Azoarcus olearius: one gene and its partner. Each later gene encodes a partner of the first gene's protein in a complex. Links are inferred from orthologs where the notes say so. Each region holds a gene or a part of one and is shown on either strand. Other genes may lie near its edges. The genes, in order: mfd and uvrA.

Region 1 (16,964 bases):
GGCGGCGGGCACGATGGCGAAATGGCGGGGATGGAAATTCTGCATGGCGCGGATTCTAACCGCGCCAGCCGCCGCGCCCGCAGCCGGTTTCCGCTTCCACCCGCATCGACTACAGTGCTGGCACCTCCCGCCCACGCCAAACCACAACAAGGACCCGTGGCATGCCCTACTCCGTGCCCTTCGACCCCGCGCAGATCGAAGCCTTCCTGATCGCGATCGGCATCGGCCTGCTGATCGGCCTGGAGCGCGAACGGGTGCCGTCGGCGCGCGCCGGCCTGCGCACCTTCGGGCTGGTCGGCATGCTGGGTGCGCTGGCGGCGCTGCTCGGCCAGAGCCTGCACAGCATCGCGCCGCTCGCGGTCGGCATGGCGGCGGTGGCGACCATGATCATCGCGGCCTACCTGCGCCACCCCGACCCCACCGATCCAGGCACCACTTCGGTCGCGGCGCTGCTGGTGTGCTTCTGCCTTGGCGCCGCAGTGTGGTACGGCTACGCCCGGTTGGCGGTGATGCTGGCGGTGGGCACCACCGTGCTGCTCTACTTCAAGGCCGAACTGCGCGGCATGGTGGCGCGGCTCAGCGCGCGCGATCTCATCTCCATCCTGCAGTTCTCGGTGCTGTCGCTGGTGATCCTGCCCATCCTGCCCGATGAGGAGTTCGGCCCCTACCAGGCGCTCAACCCCTACCAGATCTGGCTGATGGTGGTGCTGATCTCGGGCGTCAGCCTGGCCGGCTATGCGGCGTTGCAGATCGCCGGGGCGCGCTACGGCGCCGCTTTTGTCGGCCTGTTCGGCGGCCTGGCCTCGAGCACGGCGACCACGCTGGTCTATGCGCGCAATGCGCGCGAATCCGATGCGGTTGCGCCGATGGCAGCGCTGGTGATCCTGATGGCCAACCTCGTCATGGTCGTGCGCGTCACCGCGATCGCCGCGGTGGTATCTCCCGCCGTCGTGCCGGGGCTCGCCGCCGTCGCGGCGCCCGCCCTCGTCCCCGGCGTGCTGGCCCTGCTGTGGAACTGGCGCCAGCTCGGCGGCACCGCGGTACTGCCCAGCACCGGCAACCCCACCGAACTGCGCACCGCGCTCGGTTTCGGCGTGCTCTACGCGGTGGTGCTGCTGTGCGCGGCCTGGCTGTCCGACCTCGTCGGAACCGGCGGCCTCTACCTCCTGGCGATCGTCTCCGGCCTTACCGACGTGGACGCGATCACGCTGTCCAGCTTGCGCCTGTTCAACCTCGACAAGCTGGAAGCCGGCCCCACCGTCGTCGCGATCGGCCTCGCGATGTTCGCCAACCTCGGGTTCAAGGCCGGCCTTGCCACCGTGATCGGCGGACGCGCACTCGGCGCACGGGTCCTCGCGGGCATGACGGCGGTCGGGCTGGGCCTGCTGGCGGGGATAGGCTGGCACGCCTTCGCCGCCCCCGGCCTATAATTTCACCATCAGCTTCGCACCGCCCGGCTTTCCGCCCGCTCCTCATCATGGCCATCGCTTCCGTCCGCCCGGCCGCCGTCGCCGGCCAGTTCTACCCCGCCGACGACCTCGTGCTGCGCACCCAGATCGGCGAAATGCTCAGTTCCGCCGTTCCGCTCAATGTCGTCTACGCGCCCAAGGCCATCGTCGTGCCGCACGCGGGCTATATCTATTCGGGCCCGGTGGCGGCCAGCGCGTTTGCCGCCGTCGCGCCGCTGCGGCGCGAGATCAGCCGCGTCGTGCTGCTCGGCCCGGCGCACCGGATGGCGGTCGACGGCTTCGCGCTGCCGGCCGCGCAGTCCTTCGCCACCCCGCTGGGCGAAGTCCGCCTCAGCCGCCCCGACTGGCTGACGCTGCAGGATCACCCAGGCGTGGTGGTGGACGACCGCCCCCACGCCTTCGAACACTGCCTCGAAGTGCAATTGCCCTTCCTGCAGACCGTGCTGGAATCGTTCGAACTGGTGCCGCTGCTGGTGGGCAACGCGAGCAGCGAGGACACCGCCGCGCTGCTGGAAACCCTGTGGGGCGGACATGAAACCCTGGTGGTGATCAGCAGCGACCTGTCCCACTACCACCCCTACCGCCAGGCGCAGACCTGCGACCGCGCCACCATCGAACAGGTGTTGTCGCTGCACGGCACCGTGGAGCACGACCAGGCCTGCGGCGCCACCCCGCTCAATGGCCTGATCCGCGTCGCGCGCCGCCACCACCTCCAGCCCCATCTGCTGGATTTGCGCAACTCCGGCGATACCGCCGGCGACCGCAGCCGCGTGGTGGGCTACGCCAGCGTGGCCTTCTGCGACCAGATACCCGATGCCGCCCTCCACCACTGACCTCGGCCCCCGCCTGCTGGCCCGCGCGCGCCAGGCGATCGCCCACCACCTCGGCCTCGCGGCGGCGCCCGCCGACGCCACCGAGCCCGAGCTGACCGCGCGCGGTGCCTGCTTCGTCACCCTGCGCCAGCGCGGCGAGTTGCGCGGCTGCATCGGCAGCGTGCGCGCGCAACGTCCGCTCGCGGAAGACCTCGACACCAACGCCGTCGCAGCCGCCAGCCGCGATCCCCGCTTTCCGCCGCTGACCGCCGACGAACTCGATCACACCGAGATCGAGGTGTCGCTGCTGTCCGAACCGGAATTCCTCGACTTCGCCGACGAAGACGCCCTGCTCGCGCAATTGCGGCCGGGCGAAGACGGCCTGATCCTGTTCTCCGGCTGCCGCAGTGCCACCTTCCTGCCCCAGGTGTGGGAGCAGTTGCCGCAGCCGCAGGACTTTCTCGCCGCGCTCAAGCGCAAAGCCGGGCTCGACCCGCAGCGCCCGGCCGCCAATCTGATGGCCGCCCGCTACCAGGTGCAGAAGTGGCTGGAGGCGCCGCGCGCATGAGGCCGGCACGCTGTCGCGCGGCCGCGGCGGGCACGACACGGTGAAGCCGGGCTCCGGTCATCCCGCCGGCGTCGCGCTGGACGTCGCCAGCCATCCGCTGGGCGCGGCGCTCGGCGCCGACCAACCTTTCCAGACGCCCACCGTGCGCCACTACAGCCGCGGCAGCTTCATCGCCACCCCCGGCGCGGGCGGCAACACGGTGTTCGTGCTGCAGCAGGGCCGGCTGCGGGTCTTCCTGTCCGGCGAGGACAAGGAGCTGACGCTGGCCTTCCTCGAACCCGGCGAGGTCTATTGCACCCACACCCGTGCCTGGGTGGAGGCCGTCACCGACTGCACGCTGCTGATGGCCGATACCGCGCACTTCCAGGGCCGCCTGCTCGCCGACCCTGCGCTGATGCCGGTCACGATCCGCGTCTTCGCGCGGCTGCTCGCGCGCTCGATCGACATCATCGAAAACCTCGCCTTCCGCGACGTCGCGGCGCGGCTTGCCAACTTCCTGCTCGGCCTCGCGCGCGGCGCAGACCCCGCCCTGCCGGCCGGACTGCGGATACCGGTGCAGCTGCGCACCGAAGACATCGCCCGCCTCCTTGGCACCTCGCGGCAGACGGTGTCGTCGCTGATCAACCAGCTGGTGCGTGAAGGCGTGATCGCGCGCGACGGCCGCCGCGCGGTGCTGCTGCTGGACCCCGCGGAACTGAAACGCCGCGCGCAAGGCGACTGAACGCGGCGCGTTTTGTCGTCTGGCTGACAGACGCGCGCCCAGGGCATCCGGACAATGCCGTCCGTCATCCACCCTTTTGCGCCGCGACCCGCCATGAACGCTCCCGACCCGCGCGACCAGCTCGCCCGCCCGCTCAACAATCCCTTCGCCGAAGCGCTCGACAAGCCCGACCGCTATGTCTCCTTCTGCGGCATCGACTGCGACGGCAATGCTCGCATCCTGATGCAGCACATCCGCCGCCACATCGACGACCCGACGAAGGGCAACGCCTTCTGGGACAAGTTCCGCGACAAGCTGGAAGGCCGCAGCAGCGAACGCTGCGACGAACTCTTCCTGGTCCACAGCTACATCAACATGATCCGCGAGCTGTTCGAAACCTACGAGGACGACGACGCACTCGCGCTGCTGCAGAAAATCGAGGAAGAGTGCTGCTGAATCCCGCATCGGCGGGGTCGTGGCGGAAACCGCGCGGCGCCCACCCTGTCCTACTCCGGTAAGGCCCGCGCCGGAGTCCCGATGAACCACCCCGCCCGCTACTGGCACCGTCTCGACGACGGCCGCATCCAGTGCGACCTCTGCCCCCGCTACTGCAAGCTGCACGCCGACCAGCGTGGCGCCTGCTTCGTGCGCATGCGCGAAGGCGACGCGATGGTGCTGACCACCTACGGCCGCAGCTCCGGCTTCTGCATCGACCCGATCGAGAAGAAGCCGCTCAACCACTTCCTGCCGGGCACCAGCGTGCTCTCCTTCGGCACCGCGGGCTGCAACCTCGCGTGCAAGTTCTGCCAGAACTGGGACATCTCCAAGTCGCGCGACATGGACCGGTTGATGGATCAGGCATCTCCGGACGAGATCGCCCGCACCGCGGCCGACCTCGACTGCGCCAGTGTCGCCTTCACCTACAACGACCCGGTGATCTTCGCCGAGTACGCGATCGACGTTGCCCAGGCCTGTCATGCGCGCGGCCTGAAAACGGTGGCAGTCACCGCGGGCTACATCACCGAAGCGGCGCGCGGCGACTTCTACGCCCACATGGACGCCGCCAACGTCGACCTCAAGGGTTTCACCGACGACTTCTATGTCCAGCTCTGCGGCGCACACCTGCAGCCGGTGCTCGACACCCTCGTGTGGCTGCACCACGAAACCGACGTCTGGGTGGAAATCACCACCCTGCTGATTCCCGGCCGCAATGACAGCGATACCGAGTTGCAGGCGCTCAGCCGCTGGGTGCGCGACGAACTCGGCGACGAGGTACCGCTGCACTTCACCGCTTTCCACCCCGACTTCAAGCTCACCGACCTCCCCGCAACGCCGCCTGCCACGCTATCGCGGGCCCGGCGGATTGCGCTCGACGCCGGCCTGCACCACGTCTATACCGGCAACGTCCACGACAGCACCGGCGGCACCACCTGCTGCGCGGGCTGCGGCACCCGGCTGATCGTGCGCGACTGGTACACCATCCTCGAATACCGCCTGCAGGACGACGGCACCTGCCCCGACTGCGGCCGGCCGCTTGCGGGCCGCTTCCGCCACTTCGACACACCCTTCGGGCCACGCCGCATCCCGGTCGCCATCCACCGCGGAACCTGAGCATTTCTGCCTTGTCGCGGCCCGGGCGCTATGCGATGCTCGACTCACCATTCCGCTGCCCCGCCCACCGTGAAGCTACGCCACACCCCGATCGCCATCTCCGCCGACACCGTCTGGCTGGAAGGGCTGCTGTCCCACGCGCCCGACGTGCGCGGGCTGGCGGTCGTGCTCGAACCCGGCGGTGCCGAAGCGCAGCGGCGCCAGGACGAAGCGGTCGCCCACAGTCTGCAGGAGAGCGGCTTCGCCACCTTGACGCTGAAGCTGCTGAGCCCTTACGAGCAGGTGCGCGATCCCGACGTCCGCTACAACACCGCACTGCTTGGCCAGCGCCTGCTCGCCGCCTCGGAATGGATCGGCCACCAGCCGCCGCTCGCGGCGCTGCCGGTCGGGCTGGTGGCCAACGACACCGCGTGCGCGGCGGCGATCCGCGCGGCGGTCAAGTCGCCGGAACGCTTTGCCGCCATCGTCTGCCTGGGCGGCCGCGCCGACCTCGCCGGCGCAGGCCAGTTGCGCGCACTGCGCGTTCCCACCCGTTTCATCGTCGGCCGCAGCGATCCCCACCACGCGATGCTGCAACAGGCCTACGAACTGCTCGGCAGCAGCCGCGACTGGCAGCGCGTGGAGGGTGACGAGCTGCACCATGCCGGTGAGGCCGTCGTGGCCTCGGCGGCACGACTGACCGCCGAATGGCTGGCGCAGAAGCTGCCGGCCGCGGCCCACCCGTCCGCGGCGGACAACGCGCCGCTGGTTCCCCCGCTCGCCGACGGCGTGGCCTGACCCCGCGGAAGACCGCCGTGCCGCCGTTGGCCCACAGCACTGAACGCGCCGGCCGCCGCCGGCCAGCCCTACGTTCATGATCGGCGCAGTGGCCGGGGCCAGCGGTGCCCTCCCCTATTACCCCATCCGCCCGGCGGCGCCGGAACAGCGTTCCGCAAAAGAACCGGGCGGCGACGCCGCCCCCGCCGAGGACGGCGGCGCGCAGCAAGCTGCTGCGCCGGGCGCAGCTGCCGGCTACAACCGCCTCAGCGAAGCCGAGCAACGCGTGCTGCAGGCCCTGCAGCAGCGCGACGACGAAGTGCGCGCCCACGAGGCCGCCCATCTCGCCGCCAGCGGCGGGCTGGCGATGGGCGGCGCCAGCTTCAGCTATGAAACCGGACCGGACGGCAAGCGCTACGCGGTCGGTGGCGAAGTCAGCATCGACACCTCGGCGGGCCGCAGCCCCGAGGAAACCCTGCGCAAGGCCGAACAGATCCGCGCCGCGGCCCTCGCCCCCGCCGAACCCTCGGCGCAAGACCGCCGGGTGGCCGCAGAGGCAGCGCAAATGGCCGCCGAAGCGCGCGCCGAACTGCAGCAGGCCGAACGGGCCGGTGCCGACAAGACCGCGCCGGGGAGCGGGCGCGAGGCGGCTGACCCCGGCCCGGGACGAGACCACCGCGCCGCGCTCGAACGCCTGATCGCCGGCACGCGACCGGATACCGGCGGGCAGCAGATCAACGCTTACGCCTGAGCGCCGGGCGGATCGCCGCCCCCCTCGCCTATAATCCCTTCTTCCTATCACGCCGGCAGCCGGATTTCCCCGCACTGCCGGCACTTCCGTTCACTGTCCGTTTTGCCCATGCCCCGTTCGTTCGATTCCCTGCTGCCCGCCATCGCCCGCCTTGCCTTTCCGAAACCCGGAGCCCGGCTCGACCTGCCCGCCCTGGCCGGCTCGGCCGACGCGCTCGCAATCGCCCAGCTCGCGGGCCAGGGCCGGATGATCGCGGTGATCACCGCCAACCCGATCGACGCCCAGCGCCTGCAGGACGAACTCGCCTGGGTGGCGCCGGACCTGCGCAGCCACCTGCTGCCCGATTGGGAAACCCTGCCCTACGACAGCTTCTCGCCGCACCAGGACCTGATCTCCGAACGCCTATCCACGCTGTACGCGGTCAGCCGCGGCGAGGTGGACGTGGTGCTGGTGCCCGCCCCCACCGCCCTCTACCGCCTGGCGCCGCCGGCCTACCTGGCGGCCTACACCTTTTTCATGAAGCAGGGCGACAGGCTCGACGTGGAAGCCCTGCGCAAGCAGATGGCGCTGGCCGGCTACGCCCACGTCACCCAGGTGGTCAGCCCGGGCGAATTCTCGGTGCGCGGCGGGCTGGTCGATCTCTACCCCATGGGCTCGGCGCTGCCCTACCGCATCGACCTCTTCGACGACGAAGTCGAGAGCATCAAGACCTTCGATCCCGACTCGCAGCGCACGGTGTATCCGACCAAGGAAATCCGCCTGCTGCCGGCGCGCGAGTTTCCGCTCGATGACAAGGGCCGCACCCATTTCCGCAGCCGCTTCCGCGAAAGCTTCGAGGGCGACCCCACCCGCGCGGCGGTCTACAAGGACGTCTCCAACGGCATCGCGCCGGCCGGCATCGAGTATTACCTGCCGCTGTTCTTCGACGAGACGGCCACGCTGTTCGACTACCTGCCCACCCATGTTCCGGTGCTGCTGCATCGCGACGTGCCCGGGGCGATCGCCGAGTTCTGGCGCGACACGCGCTCGCGCTACGACCTGCTGAAGGGCGACCGCAGCCGCCCGGTGATGCCGCCCGAGCAGCTCTTCCTGAGCGAGGAAGCCTTCTTCCTCGCGTTGAAGGACCGGCCGCGGATCGCGATCGGAGCCGACAGCAAGCTCGCCGATGCGGCCCTGCCGCTGCCGGAGCTGGCGGTGGAGCGCAAGGCGACCGATCCGCTCCACAAGTTCAAGGCCTTCCAGGCGGGTGAGTGGGGCCGCGACGGCGGCCGCATCCTGCTGCTGGCCGATTCGCCGGGCCGGCGCGAGACGATGGCCGAGTTTCTCGCCGAATACGGCCTCAAACCCGCGGCGAGCGCCGATTTCGCCGGTTTCCTCGATACCGACGCGCCGCTCGCGCTCGGGGTCGCGCCGCTTGCCGCCGGCTTCCTGCTGCCCGACGCGAAGATCGCGGTGGTCACCGAGGCCGAGCTGTACGCCACCACCGCCCGCAGCCGCGCCCGCCGCGAGTCGAAGAAGGCGGCGACGATGGAGGGCTGGCTGCGCGACCTCTCCGAACTCAAGCTGGGCGATCCGGTGGTCCATGTGTCGCACGGCATCGGCCGCTACCTCGGCCTCATCCACATGAACCTCGGCGAGGGCGACACCGAGTTCCTGCACCTGGAATACAACGGGGGCGACAAGCTCTACGTGCCGGTGTCGCAGCTGCATGTGATCACCCGCTACGCCGGTGCCGACCCGGAGGCGGTCGATCTGCACCGCCTCGGCTCCGGCCAGTGGGAAAAGGCCAAGAAGAAGGCGGCGATGCAGGTGCGCGACACCGCCGCCGAACTGCTGGCGCTCTACGCCCAGCGCGCCGCCCGCCCCGGCCACCGTTTCGATTTCAAGCAGCACGACCTCGAAGCCTTCGCCGAGGCCTTCGGCTTCGAGACCACGCCCGACCAGCAGGCCGCGATCGACGCGGTGGTGGGCGACATGAAGTCCGGCCGGCCGATGGACCGCCTGGTGTGCGGCGACGTCGGCTTCGGCAAGACCGAAGTCGCGCTGCGGGCTGCCTTCATCGCGGTGGCCGACGGCAAGCAGGTGGTGGTGCTGTGCCCGACCACGCTGCTGGCCGAACAGCACTACCAGACCTTCGCCGACCGCTTCGCCGACTGGCCGATCAAGATCGCCGAGCTGTCGCGCTTCAAGTCCGCCAAGGAACAGGCCGAAGCGCTCAAGCAGCTGGGCGAAGGCAAGGTGGACATCATCATCGGTACCCACCGCCTGCTGCAGAAGGACGTGCTGTTCAAGCGCCTCGGGCTGGTGATCATCGACGAGGAACACCGTTTCGGGGTGCGCCAGAAGGAAGCCTTGAAGCAGCTGCGCAGCGAGGTCGACATCCTGACGCTGACCGCCACGCCGATCCCGCGCACGCTGGGGCTGGCGATGGAGGGGCTGCGCGAGTTCTCCGTGATCGCCACCGCGCCGCAGAAGCGCCTCGCGATCAAGACCTTCGTGCAGCGCTGGAGCAAGGGCATCGTGCGCGAGGCGGTGCTGCGCGAATTCAAGCGCGGCGGCCAGGTGTATTTCCTCCACAACGAGGTCGACACCATCGAGAACGTGCGCAACGAGCTGGCGGAGCTGCTGCCGGAAGCGCGCATCGTCGTCGGCCACGGCCAGCTGCCGGAGCGCGAGCTGGAACGCGTGATGCGCGACTTCACCCAGCAGCGCGCCAACCTGCTGCTGTGCACCACCATCATCGAAACCGGCATCAACATCCCCACCGCCAACACCATCGTCATCAACCGCGCCGACCGCTTCGGGCTGGCCCAGCTGCACCAGCTGCGCGGCCGCGTCGGGCGGTCGCACCACCAGGCCTACGCTTACCTGCTGACGGACGCCCACGCCAAGCCCACCGCGCAGGCGCAGAAGCGGCTGGAAGCGATCTCGATGATGGAAGAGCTGGGCTCCGGCTTCTACCTGGCGATGCACGACCTGGAGATCCGCGGCGCCGGCGAGGTGCTGGGCGAGAACCAGTCGGGCGAGATCCAGCAGGTCGGTTTCAGCCTCTACACCGAAATGCTCAAGCGCGCGGTCAAGGACCTGCAGGCCGGCAAGGAGCCGGACCTGTCGCAGCCGCTGGAGGTCGTCTCCGAGATCAACCTGCACACCCCGGCGCTGCTGCCCACCGACTACTGCCCCGACGTGCAGGAACGGCTGACGCTGTACAAGCGCCTCGCCAACTGCGAATCCGAGGACGACCTGCGCGCGCTGCAGGAAGAGCTGATCGACCGCTTCGGTGAACTGCCGCCGCAAACCGTCGCGCTGATCGAAACCCATCGCCTGCGGCTGCTGGTGCAAAGCCGCGGCGTGCAGAAGCTGGACGCCTCCGAGGCGCAGATCAGCGTGCAGTTCGGGCCCAATCCGCCGATCGACCCGGCCAAGGTCATCTTCCTGATCCAGAAGGACAAAAGCACCAAGATGGCCGGCCCCGACAAGCTCATCCGCCGCGCCAACCTGCCCGACCTGCGCCAGCGCGTGAAGGCGGTGCGCGAACTGCTGGATGCGGTGAAGCTGTAGCCCTCGCCCGCTGGAGACGCCCATGCTCATCAACTGCATCGCCTACCAGCACGGCCGCAAGCTCGCGGCGCTGGACGTGGAGGAAATCTCCGACTACCTGCAGAAGCCGGACTGCTTCGTGTGGGTGGCGCTGAAGGACGCCACGCCGGAGGAAATGGCGCAGATGAAGGAGGAGTTCAACCTCCACGAACTTGCCGTCGAGGACGCCAACCACGGCCATCAGCGCCCCAAGGTGGAGGAGTACGACGACGAGGTGTTCGGCGTGATGCACCTGATCGAGGAGGAAGGCAACCAGCTCGTCGTCGGCGAGGTGCACGCCTTCGTCGGCCGCAACTACATCCTCTCGGTACGCAACGGCAGCAAGCAGAACTTCCTTGGCGTGCGCGCGCGCTGCGAGCGCGAACCGAAGATGCTGGCGAAGGGCTCGGGCTACGTGTTCTACGCGCTGATGGATGCGGTGGTGGACCGCTACTTCCCGCTGATCGAAAAGCTGGAGACCGACCTGGAGGCGATGGAGGAACGCATCTTCACCAAGGGCGCCGCGCGCTCCAACATCCGCCGCCTCTACCGCCTGAAGCGCAAGGTCACGGTGCTCAAGCACGCGGTGACGCCGCTGATGGAAGCGACCGGCAAGCTGCACAGCGGCCGCGTGCCGCCGGTGTGCGCCAACAGCCGCGAGTACTTCCGCGACGTCTATGATCACCTCACCCGCCTCAACGCCACGCTGGACAGCGTGCGCGAGACCATCGCGACCGCAATCCAGGTCAACCTGTCGATGGTGACGATCGACCAGACCGAGGTGAGCAAGCGCCTCGCCGCCTGGGCAGGCATCTTCGCGGTGGCGACCGCCTTTGCCGGCATCTGGGGCATGAACTTCTCCCACATGCCGGAACTGGACTGGAAGTACGGCTATCCGCTGGCGCTGCTGCTGATCGGCGGTTCCTGCGGTTTCCTCTACTGGCGCTTCAAGAAAGCCAACTGGCTGTAGCCGCGCCTCAGTGCAGCGTGGCGCCGCGCCCGGCGTGGCCGAGTTCGGCATGCGGACGGCCGAACAGATAGCCCTGGAAACTCTGGCAGCCGTGGCGCAGCAGGAAGTCGTGCTGCTCCGCGGTTTCCACGCCCTCGGCCAGCACATCCAGCCCCAGGCTCTGGCCCAGCGCGATAATGGTGCGGGCGATGATCGCGTCGTTGGGATCGGTCATCACGTCGCGCACGAAGGAGCGGTCGATCTTGAGCTGGTCCAGCGGCAGGCGCTTGAGGTAGGCGAGCGAGGAATAGCCGGTGCCGAAGTCGTCGAGCGAAAAGCCCACGCCCAGCCGCTTCAGGCGGTCCATGCGCTCGATTGCGTCCTCCACGTCTTCCAGCAGCAGGCTCTCGGTCAGTTCCAGCTTGAGCCGCCCCGGGGCCACGCCGGTGCGCTGCAGGACACGCTCGACCTGGTCGCAGAAGCCCGGGTGGCGGAACTCGCGCACGCTGACATTGACCGCCAGCGTCAGATGCGCGGTTTCCGGATCGGCCGCCCACTCCGCCAGTTTGTCGCAGGCGTTCTCCAGCACCCAGCGTCCCAGCGGCAGGATCAGGCCGGTGCGTTCGGCCAGCGGAATGAAGGCTGCGGGCGACACCAGCCCCTGTTCCGGGTGATGCCAGCGCACCAGCGCCTCGGCGCCGGTCATCCGCCCGTCGCGGTCCAGCTGGGGCTGGAACAGCAGCGCGAAGTTGCCCTGGCGCAGGCTGCGGCGCAGCTCGGATTCGAGCGCGGAATGCGCATCCACCGTGGCCTGCATCACCGGATCGAAGAAGCGCAGCGTGTTACGGCCGGCTTCCTTGGCCTGGTACATCGCAAGGTCGGCGCGCTTGAGCAGTTCGGCGATCTCGGCGTCGGCGGCATCGAACAGCGTGATGCCGATGCTGGGCGTGCTGTGGGCCTCGCGGCCGTCGAGCTGGTAGGCGTCGTTGAGCGCGGCAAGAATCTTCTCGCCCGCGGATTCGGCCTGGCGCGCTGCCGCGCCCTTGTCGCGGTCGAGGTCTTCAAGCATCACGACGAATTCGTCGCCGCCGAGGCGGGCGACGGTGTCGGCCTCACGCACGCAGGCGGACAGCCGCGCCGCCACCTGGCGCAGCAGCATGTCGCCGTACTGGTGGCCCTGGGTGTCGTTGAGCGTCTTGAAGTTGTCGAGGTCGATGAACAGCAGTGCGCCGTGGTGGCGGCTGCGCGCATGGGTGGCGAGCGCATGGCGCAGGCGGTCCATCAGCAGGCGGCGGTTGGGCAGCCCGGTCAGCGGATCGTAGAAGGCGAGATGGCGGATCTCGTCCTCGGCGGCCTTGTAGGAGCTGACGTCGTGGCAGTGGCCATGCCACAGCGTCGCGCCGTCGCGTTCGCGCTGCGGGGTGGCGAACACGCTCATCCAGCGGTAGCCGCCGCCCGCGCGTTCGATGCGGTATTCGCACACCCAGGGCTGCAGGGTTTCGGCCGAGCGGCGGATCGCGCCGGCGACCACCTCGCGGTCGTCGGGGTGGATTGCCGCCAGCACCGCCGAACCGTCACGCGCCGCGACCTCGGGCGTGATCCCGAACATGGTGTGCAGGCCGCGGCTGGCATACGGGAATTCGATGTGCCCGTCCGCGCAGCAGCGGAACTGGTAGATCACCCCGGGCACGTTGTCCGCGATCTTCTCCAGCCGTTCGCGCAGTTCGCGCTGCACCGCCTCGCCGCGCCGCAGTTCGCGGTCGCGCTCTTCGAGCGCCTTGATGCTGCCCTGCTGGCGCAGCAGCATCGCCACCAGGCCGAGGCCGAAGGCGCCGAGCAGCACGATCATCGCGGTCGAGGTGCTGCCGAGCCGGTCCAGCGCGGCCCGCTGCGCGGAAGCCTGCTGCATCGAACGCTGGAACACCGCGTCGTTGAGGCGCTGGAGATCGCTCCGCAGCACCGCGACTTCGTCGACATGGCGCACGAGCGTCGCGGCCGCGGTGTCGCCGCGCTGCAGGCTGGCGTCGATACCTTCCAGCACGGCGTCCAGCCGCGCGCTGATCTCGCCCACGCCGTCGAAGCGCGAGTCACCGTAGCTGGCGGCGTTGTCGCGCTGGCGCAGGAAGGCCATGTCGAGGCCGAAGGCAAGCCGTTGCAGGTGTTCCGGGGTGGGCGCGGCGGCGGCAAGCTCCAGCTTGGCCTCGAGTTCGAGCACGTCGGTCAGCAAAGCCGCGAAGTCGCGCTCCTTGTACAGCGAGGTCAGCGGCAGCGCCGACGCGATCCGTCCGACGCTGGACGACAGCAGCATCACGCCCGCCAGCGAACCGACGAACACGATCAGCGCCAGCAGCGGAAAGCGGTTGCGATGGACGCGGGCCAACCACGCACGCACGGCGTTCATCGGGCGACTCCCCGGCGGCAACGCACCACCGCGGCCGACTGCAGGGATGGGCTCATTCGGCCACCGCCTCGATGCTGCGGATGAGCCACACCCAGCGCAGCCGGTAGATCGGATCATCCAGTGCCGGGCTCATGTCGCGCGGGTAGATGATGCGGAACGGCCCCTTGTTGCGCACGCTCATCGGCTTGCCGTCGCGGCGGGTGGCCAGCAGCACCGGCCAGCGCATCCAGTCGGCGCGCGGCAGCAGCTGCGAAAAACCATCGAGCGCGGCCACGCGCACCGCCAGGGCATCGCCCAGGCCGGCGGCCTTCAGCACGTCGCGCAGCAACACGCCCTGGTAGACGCCGTCGTCCGCCGGCCAGAACGTGGCGGTGCGCACCTCGTGCAGCCCCAGCGCCTCGATGTCGGCCAGGGACAACTCGCGCACGCTGCCAGCGCTAGCGAAGCGCAGGGTCTGCGAGGCATCGGGATGCGCGGCCGCGGGCAGCCGTACCGGTTCGGGCACCGGACCCGCGGCGGCGAAGGCCACCCCGCAGGACAGGCAGCAACAGGCGAGCAGGACGGCGGCGCGAAGCTTCATCGGCGCGGTTGGGCGAACGGAAAATCGCGCGATTATAGTGGTTTACACCTAGCCGGGGCCGGCCCGATCGCGCGCGCAGCGGGGCATGCGTCACGCCCCGCGGCATCGACACCGCCGCAGGCGAGCCGAAGCCCTTCGGAGTTACAATTCCGCCTTTTCCAGGCCGCATCCGGGAGCGCCTCATGTCTGTCGCCCAGACCGAAAACCTCAACATCGCCACCGTCGACCACATGCCGTCGCCCGAAGAGATCAAGGCGCGCGTGCCGCTGTCCGACCGCGCGGCGGCCACCGTGCTGGCGGGGCGCAAGGCGCTCGCCGACATCCTCGAAGGCCGCGACAAGCGCCTGTTCGTCGTCGTCGGCCCCTGCTCCATCCACGACCCGGTCGCCGGGCTGGACTACGCGCGGCGCCTGAAGGCGCTCGCCGACGAAGTCTCCGACACCATGCTGCTGGTGATGCGCGTCTATTTCGAGAAGCCGCGTACCTCGACCGGCTGGAAGGGCTTCATCAACGACCCCTTCATGGACGACTCCTTCCGCATCGACGTGGGCATGGAAAAGGCCCGCCGCTTCCTGCTCGACGTGTGCGAGATCGGCCTGCCCACCGGCACCGAGGCGCTGGACCCGAACGCGCCCCAGTACTACGGCGACCTGGTGACGTGGACCGCGATCGGTGCCCGCACCTCGGAATCGCAGACCCACCGGGAGATGGCCTCCGGGCTGTCGACCCCGGTGGGCTTCAAGAACGCCACCGACGGCGATCTTGAAGTGGCGATCAACGCGATCATCTCGGCGGCGCACCCGCACAGTTTCCTCGGCATCAACGGCCAGGGTCAGTCCGCCATCCTGCGCACCCGCGGCAACCGCCACGGCCATGTGGTGCTGCGCGGCGGCGGCGGCCGCCCCAACTACGACACGGTGTCGGTGTCGCTTGCCGAGCAGGCGCTGGCCAAGGCCAAGCTGCCGGTGAACATCGTGGTCGATTGTTCGCACGCCAACTCGTGGAAGAAGCCCGAGTTGCAGCCGCTGGTGATGAAGGACGTGATCCACCAGATCCGTGAAGGCAACCGCTCGGTGGTCGGGCTGATGATCGAGAGCAACCTCGAAGCCGGCAACCAGGCGATCCCGGCCGACCTGTCGCAGCTGAAGTACGGCTGTTCGGTCACCGACGCCTGCGTGGGCTGGGACACGACGGTGGACATGATCCGCAGCGCCCACGGCGTGCTGCGCGACGCGCTGGCCCGCCGGGAGCGCGCATGAACCTTGTCGTGCAGGGCGCGGACGTCGATACGGTCGCGCTCAAGGCGCTCGCCAAGCTCACCGCGGCGCGCGGCATCGAGCAGGTCACGGCCGAGTCCTTCCGCCTGCTGGGCGCGCAACCCGTGGAGGGCATCGCCGCCCACTGCGCCGCGGCGGCGCTCGACTGGGCCTGGATCGAGGACGGACGCCGGCTGAGCGACTTCGGCCTCTTCGTCACCGACATGGACTCGACGCTGATCAACATCGAGTGCATCGACGAGATCGCCGACATGCAGGGGCTGAAGGCCGAGGTGGCGGCGATCACCGAGGCCGCAATGCGCGGCGAGATCGACTTCCGCGAATCGCTCACGCGCCGGGTCGCGCTGCTGGCCGGCCTGCCGGAAACCGCGCTGGAAGCGGTGTACCGCGAACGCCTGCAGCTCAACCCCGGCGCCGAGCGGCTGCTGAAGGGGCTGCAGGCGGCCGGGATCACCACGGTGCTGGTGTCGGGCGGCTTCACCTACTTCACCAGCCGGCTGCAACAACACCTCGGCTTCGACCACGCCTACGCCAACGTGCTGGAGGTGACCGACGGCCGCCTGACCGGCCGGGTGGTGGGCGACATCGTGGATGGGGCGGCGAAGGCCGCGCACCTGGTGCGCCTGCGCGACCAGCTTGGGCTCGCGCCCGCCCAGGTGATCGCCGCCGGCGACGGAGCCAACGACATCCCGATGCTGAGCGCCGCCGGCTTCGGCGTTGCCTACCGGGCCAAGCCGGTGCTGCGCACCGTGGCCAGCTGCTGTCTCGACCACGTCGCGCTCGACGGCATCCTCAAGTTTTTCGACTGAAGCGCAGGGATCAGCCGGCGGTCGCGACCGCCTCGGTCAGCCGCCCGCTCTGCATCCGCAGCACGCGGCCGCAGCGGGCGGCGAGATGTTCGTCGTGCGTTACCAGGATCAGCGTGGTACCTGCCTCGCGGTTGAGGCTGAACATCAGCTCGATGACCGCGCGCCCGGTTTCCGCGTCGAGATTGCCGGTGGGCTCATCTGCCAGCAGCAGGCGCGGATCGGGCGCGAAGGCGCGGGCGAGCGCAACGCGCTGCTGCTCGCCCCCGGACAAATGCTTGGGATAGTGGCGCAGCCGCCCGCCCAGACCAACCCGCTCCAGCCAGCGCACCGCCACCGCGCGGGCGTCGCTGTTGCCGGCCAGCTCCAGCGGCAGCATCACGTTCTCCAGCGCGGTCAGCGCCGGCAGCAGCTGGAAGGACTGGAACACGAAGCCGACCGATTCGCCGCGCAGCGCCGCGCGCTCGTCCTCGTCGAGCTGGAACAGGTCGCGCCCCTGTATCTTCACGGTGCCGCCGGCGGGAACATCCAGCCCGGCAAGCAATCCCAACAGCGTCGATTTGCCCGAGCCGGATGCGCCCACGATGGCGACGGATTCGCCCGCGTCCACCGAGAAGCACACATCCTCGAGGATGTGCAGTTCGCCCTGGCCCTCGGCCACCGGCACCCGCTTGGCGAGCCGATCGACCTCGATAACCGGAATGG
Region 2 (12,271 bases), 1.9 Mb from region 1 along the record:
CGCGCTCGTCGGGTGGGAGATAGACACCCAGTCCGCATGTCTGCAGTGTCTTCAGGAAGCGCGCCCGCCGGTCGATCCGCTGCAGGAAGGCTTCTTTCGGGGTGCTGGGTTTATCGGCCATGATCGATGTCCTCCTCGGCGCAATCCGGCATCGTGACGCGCTGCTCCGGTGTCTGCAACGCCGGTCGTAGGCCTCAGCCCTACCGGCTGTCGGCCGCCCGGGCGAGAAGCGGACCCAGGTAGCGACCGGTATAGCCCAGCCCGGATGCGGCCACGGTTTCAGGCGTGCCAGCGCACACGATGGTGCCGCCGCCGGCGCCGCCCTCGGGGCCGAGATCGACGATCCAGTCCGCTGTCTTGATGACATCCAGGTTGTGCTCGATGACGACGATGGTGTTGCCGTGGTCGCGCAGGCGGTGCAGAACCTTCAGCAGCAGCTCGATGTCCTGGAAGTGCAGCCCGGTGGTGGGCTCATCGAGGATGTACAGCGTGCGGCCGGTGTCGCGCTTGGAGAGTTCGAGTGCCAGCTTGACCCGTTGGGCTTCGCCGCCGGAAAGCGTGGTGGCGCTCTGGCCGAGGCGGATGTAGGCCAGCCCGACGTCGATCAGGGTTTCGAGCTTGCGGGCGACCGCGGGAACGGGGCGGAAAAATTCGAAGGCCTGCTCGACCGTCATTTCCAGCACCTCGTAGATCGTCTTGCCCTTGTAGCGGATCTCCAGCGTCTCGCGGTTGTAGCGGCGCCCGTGGCAGATGTCGCACGGCACGTACATGTCGGGCAGGAAGTGCATCTCCACCTTGACCAGCCCGTCGCCCTGACAGGCTTCGCAGCGTCCGCCCTTCACATTGAACGAGAAGCGGCCGGCGCCGTAGCCGCGGGCGCGTGCTTCCGGCACGCCGGCGAAGAGTTCGCGGATCGGCGTCAGGAGTCCGGTGTAGGTGGCCGGGTTGGATCTCGGCGTACGACCGATCGGCGACTGGTCGACATTGATGACCTTGTCGAAGGCGTCCAGGCCTTCCACGCCGTCGAACGGTGCGGGCTCGGTGCTCGCCCCGTACAGGTGGCGGGCCGCGACCGCCGCCAGCGTTTCGTTGATCAAGGTCGACTTGCCCGATCCTGACACGCCGGTGACGCAGGTGAAGAGGCCGAGCGGTAGATCGAGGTCGACCCCGCGCAGATTGTTGCCGCGCGCGCCACGCAGACGCACCCAGCGGTCGGCTGCCGGCGCGCGACGCTCCGCCGGCAGCGGAATCGCCCGCCTGCCGGACAGATAGGCGCCCGTCAGCGAGTTCTCATCCGCAAATACCGCGGCGGGGGAGCCGCTGGCGATCACGTGCCCGCCGTGCTCGCCTGCACCCGGGCCCATGTCGACCAGATAGTCGGCCGCGCGGATCGCGTCCTCATCGTGCTCGACGACGATCACCGTGTTGCCGAGGTCGCGCAGTGTCCGCAAGGTCGCCAGCAGGCGGTCGTTGTCGCGCTGGTGCAGTCCGATCGACGGCTCGTCGAGCACATACATCACGCCGGTCAGGCCCGAACCGATCTGGCTGGCCAGGCGGATACGTTGGGCTTCGCCGCCGGACAGCGTGTCGGCGGAGCGGTCGAGCGAGAGATAGTCGAGGCCGACGTTGATCAGGAAGCTGAGGCGGTCTGCGATCTCCTTGACGATCTTCTCGGCAACCTGCGCGCGCTGTCCGGTCAGGCTCAAGCCGGCAAAGAAATCGCGGCAGCTGCGCAGCGGCATGCGGCTGACCGCTGCGAGGGGCTGGCCGCCGACCAGCACGTGGCGGGCTTCGCTGCGCAGCCGGGTGCCGCCGCAGCCGGGGCAGGCGCGGGTGGCGCGGTACTTCGCCAGTTCTTCGCGCACCGCCAGCGAATCGGTCTCGCGGTAGCGGCGCTCGAGATTGGGGATGATGCCCTCGAACGGGTGTTCCTTCAGCACCGTCTTGCCGTTGTCGCCCAAGTAGCGGAACGCGATCTTGTCGCGTCCGGAGCCGTGCAGGACCGTCTGCTGCACCTTGGGTGGCAGCGCGTCGAAGGGGGTGTCGAGGTCAAAACCGTAGTGGGCGGCCAGACTTGCCAGCATCTGGAAATAGAACTGATTGCGCCGGTCCCAACCACGCACCGCACCCGCCGCGAGCGACAGATCGCGGTGCGCGACGACCCGGTCGGGGTCGAAGAAGTCCACCTTGCCGAGCCCGTCGCACTTGGGGCAGGCACCCGCCGGATTGTTGAAGGAGAACAGACGCGGCTCCAGTTCCCCCAGCGCAAAGCTGCACACGGGGCAGGCAAACCGCGCCGAGAACAGGTGTTCGCGGCCGGAATCCATTTCTACCGCGATCGCGCGGCCGTCGGCGTGCGTCAGCGCGGTTTCGAACGATTCCGCCAGCCGGCCGCGCAGGTCGGGGCGCACCTTGAGGCGGTCGATCACCACCTGGATGTCGTGCCGACGCCCCTTCTCCAGCGGTGTCATCGCGTCGAGTTCCATCACCTGCCCGTCGACCCGGACGCGCACGAAGCCTTGCGCACGCAGTTCGCCGAACAGATCCTGTTGTTCGCCCTTGCGTCCGCTGACAACCGGCGCAAGGATCATCAGCCGGGTGTCCTCCGGCAGCGCCAGTACGTGATCCACCATCTGCGCCACGCTCTGCGCTTCGAGCGCGTGATCCGGGTGGTCGGGGCAGTGGGGCGTGCCGGCGCGCGCATAGAGCAGGCGCAGGTAGTCGTGGATCTCGGTCACCGTGCCGACGGTGGAGCGGGGGTTGTGGCTCGTCGCCTTCTGCTCGATCGAGATCGCCGGAGACAGCCCTTCGATCAGGTCGACATCCGGCTTTTCCATCAACTGCAGGAACTGCCGGGCATAGGCCGACAGGGACTCAACGTAGCGGCGCTGGCCTTCCGCGTACAGCGTGTCGAATGCCAGTGAGGACTTGCCCGAGCCGGAGAGGCCGGTGATGACCGTCAGGCGGTTGCGGGGCAGGTCGAGGCTGACGTTCTTGAGGTTGTGGGTGCGCGCACCGCGGATGCGGATATCGTCCATGTCGGGAAGGTGCCGGAAGCGGGCCAACGCATGACTATAAGAGAGAAGCCTGCGCCGGGCCAATGCTAGAATCCTTCCCCCGCCCGACCCGATATCCCCTGGAAGTCACATCAGCATGTCTGCCCCTTTGCGCGATCCGATGACGCCCGCCGAGCGCCGCGCCGGCGTCAGTCTGGCGGCCATCTTCGCGCTGCGCATGCTTGGCCTGTTCCTGATCCTGCCGGTGTTCGCAGTCCATGCCCACGAGTTGCGCGGCGGCGATAACCTGACCCTGGTCGGCCTTGCGATCGGCGCCTACGGTTTTACCCAGGCCTGTCTGCAGATCGCCTACGGCGCCGCGTCCGACCGCTTCGGGCGCAAGCCGGTGATCGTTTTCGGCCTGTTGCTGTTCGTGTTCGGCAGCGTCGTCGCGGCGCTGGCGGACGACATCTTCGGCGTGATCGCCGGGCGCGTGCTGCAGGGCTCGGGCGCCATCTCGGCCGCGGTCACCGCGCTGGCGGCGGACCTGACCCGCGACCAGCACCGCACCAAGGTGATGGCGATGATCGGATCGAGCATCGGTCTGGTGTTTGCCGGCTCCATGGTGGCCGCGCCGCTGCTCTATGCACGCATCGGGCTGGATGGCCTGTTCTGGCTTACCGCGCTGCTTGCCGCCGCTGCCATCGGCGTGCTGCTCTGGATCGTTCCCGCCGCCCCGCCGGTGCCGCGGGGCAGCCGCGGCAGCCTGGGTGAAGTGCTGCGCAACGGACAGTTGATGCGGCTTAATTTCGGCGTCTTCGTGCTGCACCTCATCCAGACCATGATGTGGGTGGTAGTGCCGTCGGGCCTGGTGGCGGGCGGCCTCGCGGTCGAGGCGCACTGGAAGATCTACCTGCCGGCGGTGCTGCTGTCGTTCTGCGCGATGGTCCCTGCGGTCATCGTGGCGGAGCGGCGCAACCTGGTGAAGCGGGTGTTCGGCGCCGCGGTGCTGCTGCTGCTGCTGGTGCAAGTGGGGCTTTATCTCAGCGTTGGCAGCGTGATCGCACTCGCCACGGTGCTGACGCTGTTCTTCGTCGCCTTCAATGTGCTGGAGGCGACGCAGCCGTCGTGGATTTCGCGGGTGGCACCGCCGCACGCCAAGGGCATGGCGCTCGGGGTGTATAACACGCTGCAGTCGATCGGGCTGTTCCTGGGTGGCGTGCTCGGGGGCTGGCTCGCGCAGCATTTCGGCACCGCCGGCGTCAGCCTGTGTGCGGCGGCGCTGGCGCTGGCATGGCTGCTGGTGGCGGCGACGATGACGCCTCCGCCGCCCCGGCCGCAGGTCGCGACGGCACGAAACTGACCGAAATCAGCGCCGGCCGCGCAGGCCGGCACGCACTCAAAGGAGAACCGGATGGCATCCGTCAACAAAGTCATTCTGATCGGCAACCTCGGCGCCGATCCGGAAAGCCGCTTCGCCCCCTCGGGCGATGCGATCTGCAACATCCGTCTCGCGACGACCGAAAACTGGCGCGACAAGTCCACTGGCGAGCGCCGCGAAGCGACCGAGTGGCACCGGGTGTCGTTCTACGGCAAGCTCGCCGAAATCGCCGGCCAGTACTTGCGCAAGGGGAGCCAGGTCTATATCGAAGGCAGCCTGCGCACGCGCAAGTGGCAGGACCAGAACGGCCAGGAGCGCTACACCACCGAGATCCGGGCCGACGAGATGAAGATGCTCGGCCGCCGCGAAGGTGGCGATGCGCCGATGCGCGGTGGCGACGATGGCTACAGCGCGCCCGCGCCGCGCCAGCAGGCCGCCCCTGCGCCCGCGTCGCGCCCGGCGCCGCAGCGCGACAGCGGCGGTTTCGGCGATTTCGACGACGACATCCCGTTCTGACATCGTTCCGCGGGCCGCGCACTCGCGTTGCGGCCCGGTTGGCAGGTAGCGCGGCCTCGCAGGCCACGGCGCTATGCCGACGTACTCAAGTCGGCGCACAATGTGTCGAAAGGTAAGCGGCGGTCCCGGTCGGTGCGGGCCGTCGTCCTGCCTTAACCGCCTTGGGAGCGAGCGCCGTGAGACGCCGTCGTTTTCTGCAGTCGATGTTGATGCCGGCGCTGCCGGTGGCGCTGGCACAAGGCTGTGCGCTACGCGAGGACCCCTTGCGCATCGGCGCCAACCTGTGGCCCGGCTATTCGCCGCTGCGGCTGGCCGTGGCCACCGGGGCGCTGGCGCCCGAGGTTGCCGTCGTGCTCGACTTTCCCAACTCGTCGATGGTGCTGACCGCCTTTCGCAACGGCGCGGTGGATGCGGCAGCGCTGACGCTGGACGAGGTGGTCCTGCTGGCGGCCAACGACCAGGCGCCGCGCGTCATCCTGGTGTTCGACTTCTCCGACGGCGCGGACGTGGTGATCGCGCGCGGCGAACTGCGCCGGCTCGACGGCCTGCGGGGCAAGCGCATCGGGGTCGAGACTGAAGCGCTGGGCGCCTACCTGGTCGCGCGTGCGCTTGAGCGTGTGGGCCTCACGCTTGCCGAGGTCGACATCGTTCCGCTGCCGGTGGACCGCCACGAAGCCGCATTCGAGAGCGGACAGGTGGATGCGGTGGTGACCTTCGAGCCGGTGCGCTCCCGCCTGCTCGCGATGGGCGGCCGCCAGCTTTTCTCGTCGTCCGAAATTCCCGGCGAGGTTGTCGATGTCCTGGTGGTCCGCGCCGAAACCCTCGCCCGCCGCCGTGCCGACCTGCAAACCGTCGTGAATGGTTACTTCGGCGGGCGTGCCCTCGCGCTATCCCAGCCCGATGAGGCGGTGCGTCTGCTCGGGCCGCGGGCCGGCGCGGAGCCGGAGAGCTACCGCGCCGCGCTTGCGCTGATGAACCTGCCCGACGCCGCAACCAATCGGCGCCTGCTCGCCGGCCGCGGCGAAGGCTTGAGTGCCACCCTCGAGCGCCTGGCGCAGACCATGGTGGCGCTGCGGTCGATCGAACAGGTGCCGCCCCTGGGCCACCTGCTGGTCCCCGATCTGGTCAACGGGGTCCGCGAGTGAGCGGCCATCTGTCCCTGCGCCGGCTGCTGCTCGGCATCCTGATCGGCTTCGGCTTCATGGTTGCGGCCGGCCAGTTCACCTTCATGCTGCGCACCTACCATGCCGACGCCTTGTCCGAGGTGGCGGCGCTGGCGCGGCACTCCGGCGGCACCCTGGCCGCCAATCTCGAGGCCGCGCTGGTGGAGGGCGATTCGCGCTTTGTCGCGCACCTGGTGGCGCAGAAGATCACGCTGCCGCACCTGTACTACGCCGCCTACGTGGGGCCGGACGACCAGGTGGTGGCCGGAAGCCGTCCGGGGCTCGAGCGGGTCGGATTCGCCCGTCTGGGGCTCGAGACGCCGCCGGCGGACCTCGTCACCGCGGCGCGCCGCACGCTTGCTGGCCAGGTGCGCGAGGAGCCCGATCGCGACCGGCTGTGGGCGGTATTCCCCGTCCGCCTGCCCAGCCTGGGAGAAGTCGCGCGTCAGACCGGTTATACGGTGTTGGCAATGGACACGCGGACCTTGCGCCGCAGTGCCCTTCGCCAGGCGCTCGGGCAGAGCCTGATCGTGTTCGTGCCCATCCTGTTGCTCTCGCTGGGTATCGGGGCGCTGGTCAAGTTCCTGCTGACCGACCGCATCGAGCAGCTGCTCGCCTACGCGCGGTCGCAGGCGCGCGGCAGCAGCCTGCCGAGACCGGTAACCGGCGCCGACGAACTCGGTTTGCTCGGCGTGCAGCTGGCCGCGCTGATGAAGGAAGTGGTGGCCTCGCGCGACTACCACATCCGTTTGCTCGACCGTCTGCCCAACCTGATCTGGCGTACCGGCGCCGACGGCCGGGCCGACTACTTCAACCGCGCCTGGCTCGGCTTTACCGGTTGCAGCCTGGAGGACGGCCAGGGCATGGGCTGGCTGGACTGCATCCACCCCGACGATCGCGAACACTTCGCGCGAACCTTTCGCGCCGCACTCGACGAGCGCTCGCCGTTCTCGGTCGAGTACCGGCTTGCCCACCGCAGCGGAGGCCATCGCTGGGTGTCCGACCACGGCGAGCCGGTGTTCGACGCCGAAGGGCGCCTGCAGGCCTATATCGGCAGCGGCTTCGACGTGCAGCAGGAAAAGGACGCCGCGGCGGAAATCGCGGCCAGCGAGCAGCGCTTCCGCAGCCTGGTCGAACGCACGCTGGTGGGCGTCTACCTCATCCGCGGCGGTCACATGGTCTATGCCAACCCCCGCCTCGCGGAGTGGTTCGGCTATACCCCGAAGGAACTCGAAGGCATGCCGGTGGCGGCGCTGGTCCATCCGGACGACCTGCCGTTGGTGGCCGAAAAGCTGCGCCAGCGTGAAAGCGGCGAACTGGAGTGCGTCCAGTACACCTTCCGTGGGCGCCGCCGCGACGGCAGCTACTTCCCGGTGGAGGCCTACGGCACCCGGATCGAGCAGGCCGGCGGTGCCGCGGTCATCGGCACCTTGCTCGACCACACCCAGCGCGCCCGTTACGAGGCGGCGCTGAAGGCCGCCTCCGAGGTGGTCGAGGCCAGCCCCACGGTGCTGTTCCGGTGGCTGCCGCGCCCCGGCTGGCCCGTGGCCTATGTGTCCGAGAACGTGGATCGATGGGGCTACCGCGCGCGTGACATGCTGCAGCCGGCATTCCGCTTCACCGACCTGATCCACCCCGACGAGCGGGACCAGGTGACGCAGATGGTCGACGGCTTCATCGCCGGGGGCCAGGGCGAATACACGCTGGAGTACCGGATCCGGACCAGCGACGGCCACTACATCTGGATCGAGGACCGCACCGTGGTGCAGCGTGACGACGAGGGGGGCGTGCTCCATCTCGCCGGACTCGCCACCGACATCACCGAGCGGCGCTGCGCCGAGGATGAGGTGCGCGCGCTCAACGCCGAACTGGAGGCGCGCGTGGCGCAGCGCACCGCCCAGCTCGCCGCGTTGAATCAGGAACTGGAAACCTTCGCCTACTCGGTGTCGCACGACCTCAAGGCGCCGCTGCGCGGCATCGACGGCTACAGCCACCTGCTGCTGGAGGATCACAGCGACCGGCTGGACGACGAGGGACGGCTCTTCATCTCCCACATCCGCACCGGGGTGCGGCAGATGGCACGGCTGATCGACGACCTGCTCGCGTACTCGCGTGTGGAGCGTCGCACACTGCAGCGTACCGCCGTAAACCTCCAGGACATGGTGCGTGGCATACTCGCCGAGCGTAGGGCGGAACTCGAACAAGGGCCCGCGCAGATCGTGCTGGAGGTGCCGCCGTTGCGTGTGCAGGCCGACCCGGAAGGGCTCTCCCAGGTCTTGCGCAATCTGATCGACAACGCCCTCAAATATTCACGCGACGCTCAACCGCCGCGCATCGTGATTTCGGCGGCCGAGCAGAACGGCGTCTGTCATATCCGCGTCCAGGACAACGGGATCGGCTTCGACATGAAGTTCCACGACCGCATCTTCGAAATCTTCCAGCGCCTGCAGCGTCAGGAAGACTACGCCGGAACCGGCATCGGCCTGGCCATCGTGCGCAAGGCCGTGCAGCGCATGGGTGGCCGCGTGTGGGCCGAAAGCGCCCCGGACGAAGGCGCGTGCTTCCATCTGGAGCTGCCCGCATGACCAGGCCGGCAGCGCCGCGCGTGCAGCGGTCACCCACTCACCCATGCGCTGCCGTGCAGCGGCGGGAGCAGGAACTGTGAGCATGCAGCGTGAACCTTTCGACCCGCCGGTCATGAGCACGGAGCGTTCCATCCTGCTGGTCGAGGACAACCCCGCCGATCTTGACCTGACGCTGCGCGCGTTTCGCCGCCGCCATCTGCTCAACCCCTTGCTGGTCGCGCGCGACGGCCAGGAAGCCCTCGATTTCATTCCCCGCTGGTCGGCCGGCGAGCCGCTGCCGCTGGTGGTGTTGCTCGATCTCAAGCTGCCCAAGGTGCCGGGGCTGGAGGTGCTGCGCACCTTCAAGGCCAACCCCCTGACCCGCCCGGTGCCGGTCGTGGTGTTGACGACCTCCGACGAGGATGCCGACATCGAGTCGGCCTACAGCCTCGGCGCAAATTCCTACATTCTCAAGCCTGTCGATTTCGACAAGTTCACCCAAGTCGCCAGCCAGATCGAACTCTATTGGTGCGCCCTCAACAAGCCGGCCCGACAGTGACCGCCGAGGGCGGGGAGACGATGAAAGCACTGTACGTAGAAGACAATCCCGCCGATGCCGACCTGCTTCGGCGCAGCCTCGCGCGGGGCATGCCCGCGCTCGCGCTGGAGATCGTCACCAGCATCGGCGAGGCGATGGGCAGGCTTGCCGCCAGCAGCGACTTCGACATCGTGCTGGCTGATCTCGCCCTGCCCGACGGCAGCGGCATCGACCTGCTCAATTGGGTGCGCGAACGGCGGATGCCCGGTGCCTTCGTCGTGCTCACCGGCTCGGGCGACCAGGAGGCGGCGGTCGGCGCGCTGAAAGCCGGCGCCGACGACTATCTGGTGAAGGACGGCGACTACCTCGAGCGCCTGCCGCACACCATCGTCGCCGCCATCGAGCGCGGCCAGGCCGAAGTCGCCGGGCGCGGGCGGCCGATCCGCGTGCTCTATGCCGAGCACCACCGTTTCGACATCGACTTGACGCTGCGTCAGCTGGCCCACTCGGCGCCGCATCTGCGCTTCGAAACCGTCAGCAGCGCGGAAGATGTGTTGCGCCGGCTGCCGGCGTCAGGGGCCGAGCCTTGCGCCGTCGACGTGCTGTTGCTCGACTACATGCTGCCGGGGCTGAACGCGCTCGACCTCACCAAAGTGCTGCGCCAGCAGCGCCGGCTCGACATTCCGATCGTGATGGTGACCGGGCAGGGCAGTGAGCAGACCGCGGCCCAGGCGCTGCGGCTGGGTGTGTCGGATTATCTGGTCAAGCACGAAAGCTATCTGCACGAGTTGCCGCTGGTGCTCGACAAGGCGTTTCGCCAGGCCGAACTGGTGCGCGAACGGGCCGCGCTGCGGACGATGACCCAACGCCTAGAGGAGGTGCTGGACTGCAGCCCTTCCGTCAATTACACGCTCACCCGCGGTGAAGAGGGATGGGTGGGCACGTGGATGAGCCACAACCTCACGCGGATGACCGGGTTCAGCGTGGCCGAGGCGCTCGCGCAGGGATGGTGGGCACGCACTGTCCACCCGGACGATCTCGAGCGGGCGTCGCGCGCGGTCCGCGCGGTGGAGGAGGACGGTCACTATGTCCACGAATACCGCATCCGTTGTGCCGACGGCGGGGTGCGCTGGATCCGCGATGAACTGCGCGCGGTGCGCGACGAGGGCGGGCGCGTGGTGCGTGTCGCCGGCGTGTGGATCGACATCACCGAGCAGCGCCAGGCCACTGAACTGCTGCGACTGAACTCCGCGGTCATCGAAAGCACCCACGACGGCGTGGTGCTGACCGATCTCGACGGTGCCATCGTCGCGGTCAACCGCGCGTTTACCGAGGTCACCGGCTACAGCCGTGACGAAGTCGTCGGGCAGAATCCGCGTTTCCTGCAGTCCGGCCGCCACGATCGCGGCTTCTACCTGTCGATGTGGGCCGCGCTCAAGGAGGCAGGCCACTGGCAGGGCGAACTGTGGAACCGGCGCAAGAACGGCGAACTGTTCCCCGAGTGGCTTACGCTCAACGCGGTGCGCAATGAGGTCGGCCACGTCACCCACTACGTGGGCGTGTTCACCGACATCAGCAAGCTCAAGCAGACCGAGGACCGGCTGGACTACCTTGCCCACCACGATCCGCTGACCGACCTGCCCAACCGCCTGCTGGTGCTGTCGCGGCTGGAGCACGCGCTCGACGGCGCGCAGCGGCGGGGATGCCGGGTGGCGGTCATGTTCCTCGATCTCGACCGCTTCAAGACGGTCAACGACAGCCTCGGGCACGCGGCCGGCGACGAACTGCTGCGCGCGGTGGCCGCCCGGCTGCGCGGTGCGCTGCGCGAGGAAGATACCCTCGGCCGGCTCGGCGGCGACGAGTTCATGGTGCTGCTCGAACACGTGGAGGCGCCGGCGGACGCCGCCGTGGTGGCAAAAAACCTCGTGGAGGTGCTGGCGGCGCCGTTTGCGCTATCCAACGGCCACGAGGTATTCATCCGCGCGAGCATCGGCATCAGCTTCTATCCCGACGACGGCGACGACTTCATGACCCTGGTGCGCAACGCCGACGCGGCGATGTATCGCGCCAAGGCCCAGGGCCGCAACACCTACGGCTTCTACACCGAAGACCTGATCCGCTCCGCGACCGAGCGGCTGGCGCTTGAAACACGCCTGCGCCGGGCACTCGAGCACGACGAGTTCGTCGTCTATTACCAGCCTGTGCTGGGCGTGAAGGATGGCCGTCTGCTCGGCGCGGAAGCCCTGGTGCGCTGGAAACCGCAGGGCGAACCAATGGTGTCGCCCGCCGCGTTCATCCCGGTGGCCGAGGAAACCGGCCTGATCGTGGCACTGGGCGAATGGGTGCTGCGCGACGCCTGCAGGCAGGTCCGCGAGTGGATCGACGCCGGTTACGCCTTCGGCCAGGTCGCGGTCAATCTGTCGGCCGAGCAGTTCCGCCGGCAGGACGTCAGCGCGATGCTGGCGACGGTGCTGGCCGAAACCGGCTTGCCGGCAACGCAGCTGGAACTCGAGATCACCGAGAGCAGCCTGCTGGAGGCGGGCGAGCATGCGGTCGGCTTGCTGGAGCGGCTGAAGCAGCAGGGCGTGGGGCTGGCGATCGACGACTTCGGTACCGGGTATTCCTCGCTCGCCTACCTCAAGCGCTTTTCCATCGACAAGCTCAAGATCGACCGCAGCTTCGTGCAGGACATCGCCGACGACAGCAACGACCTGGCGATCGCGTCGGCCATTGTCGCGATGGCGCGGGCGCTCGACATGGCGGTGCAGGCCGAAGGCGTGGAAGGCGAGGCGCAGCTCGAGCTGCTGCGCGGACTGGGCTGTGGCAGCTACCAGGGCTACTTGTGCAGCCCGCCGCTGCCGGCGGACGAGTTCGAGGCGCGCTTCCTGCGGCTGCGCTAAACCCTCAGCGCGCGGTGAGCGCGCGCCGCATGCGTGCCAGCGCTTCGTCCAGCGTCGCCCGGCTGCAGCCGAAGTTGAGCCGCACGAAACCCGGCATGCCGAACGCGCGTCCGTCGGACAGGCCGACGCCGCCGGCTTCGAAGAACGCGGCCGGGTCGTCGAGTCCGGCGTCGCGACAGTCGATCCAGGCCAGATAGGTGGCTTCCGGCCGCG

The links.
Region 2: the proteins of mfd (region 1) and uvrA are in contact, whole or in part, in a crystal structure (PDB 4DFC), measured with the Escherichia coli proteins. The link is inferred for Azoarcus olearius from one-to-one orthologs.

The regions. Positions count from the first base shown.
Region 1 is NZ_CP016210.1:1,927,215-1,944,178, reverse strand. Bases 6,428-10,428 are described here. They hold mfd (transcription-repair coupling factor), read left to right. Parts: upstream 6,428-6,775; coding sequence 6,776-10,228; downstream 10,229-10,428. Other genes in these bases: corA (magnesium/cobalt transporter CorA), read left to right, coding at 10,251-10,428; dqs_RS08955 (putative metalloprotease CJM1_0395 family protein), read left to right, coding at 6,428-6,667. Also shown: ispD (2-C-methyl-D-erythritol 4-phosphate cytidylyltransferase), read right to left, coding at 1-45; dqs_RS08990 (MgtC/SapB family protein), read left to right, coding at 162-1,430; amrB (AmmeMemoRadiSam system protein B), read left to right, coding at 1,478-2,302; amrA (AmmeMemoRadiSam system protein A), read left to right, coding at 2,283-2,849; dqs_RS08975 (Crp/Fnr family transcriptional regulator), read left to right, coding at 2,890-3,570; N(2)-fixation sustaining protein CowN, read left to right, coding at 3,664-4,005; amrS (AmmeMemoRadiSam system radical SAM enzyme), read left to right, coding at 4,087-5,160; dqs_RS08960 (hypothetical protein), read left to right, coding at 5,230-5,937; more of dqs_RS08955, read left to right, coding at 6,014-6,427; more of corA, read left to right, coding at 10,429-11,216; dqs_RS08940 (putative bifunctional diguanylate cyclase/phosphodiesterase), read right to left, coding at 11,224-13,596; dqs_RS08935 (putative pterin-binding protein), read right to left, coding at 13,649-14,176; dqs_RS08930 (3-deoxy-7-phosphoheptulonate synthase), read left to right, coding at 14,359-15,435; phosphoserine phosphatase SerB, read left to right, coding at 15,432-16,262; dqs_RS08920 (ABC transporter ATP-binding protein), read right to left, coding at 16,273-16,964. UniProt on the Escherichia coli protein: Couples transcription and DNA repair by recognizing RNA polymerase (RNAP) stalled at DNA lesions. Mediates ATP-dependent release of RNAP and its truncated transcript from the DNA, and recruitment of nucleotide excision repair machinery to the damaged site.
Region 2 is NZ_CP016210.1:3,802,089-3,814,359, reverse strand. Bases 1-3,419 are described here. They hold uvrA (excinuclease ABC subunit UvrA), read right to left. Parts: upstream 3,039-3,419; coding sequence 201-3,038; downstream 1-200. Other genes in these bases: dqs_RS17380 (MFS transporter), read left to right, coding at 3,154-3,419; dqs_RS17390 (hypothetical protein), read right to left, coding at 1-121. Also shown: more of dqs_RS17380, read left to right, coding at 3,420-4,359; ssb (single-stranded DNA-binding protein), read left to right, coding at 4,411-4,893; dqs_RS17370 (ABC transporter substrate-binding protein), read left to right, coding at 5,070-6,038; dqs_RS17365 (PAS domain-containing protein), read left to right, coding at 6,035-8,641; dqs_RS17360 (response regulator), read left to right, coding at 8,724-9,179; dqs_RS17355 (EAL domain-containing protein), read left to right, coding at 9,200-12,058; dqs_RS17350 (MalY/PatB family protein), read right to left, coding at 12,063-12,271. UniProt on the Escherichia coli protein: The UvrABC repair system catalyzes the recognition and processing of DNA lesions. UvrA is an ATPase and a DNA-binding protein. A damage recognition complex composed of 2 UvrA and 2 UvrB subunits scans DNA for abnormalities.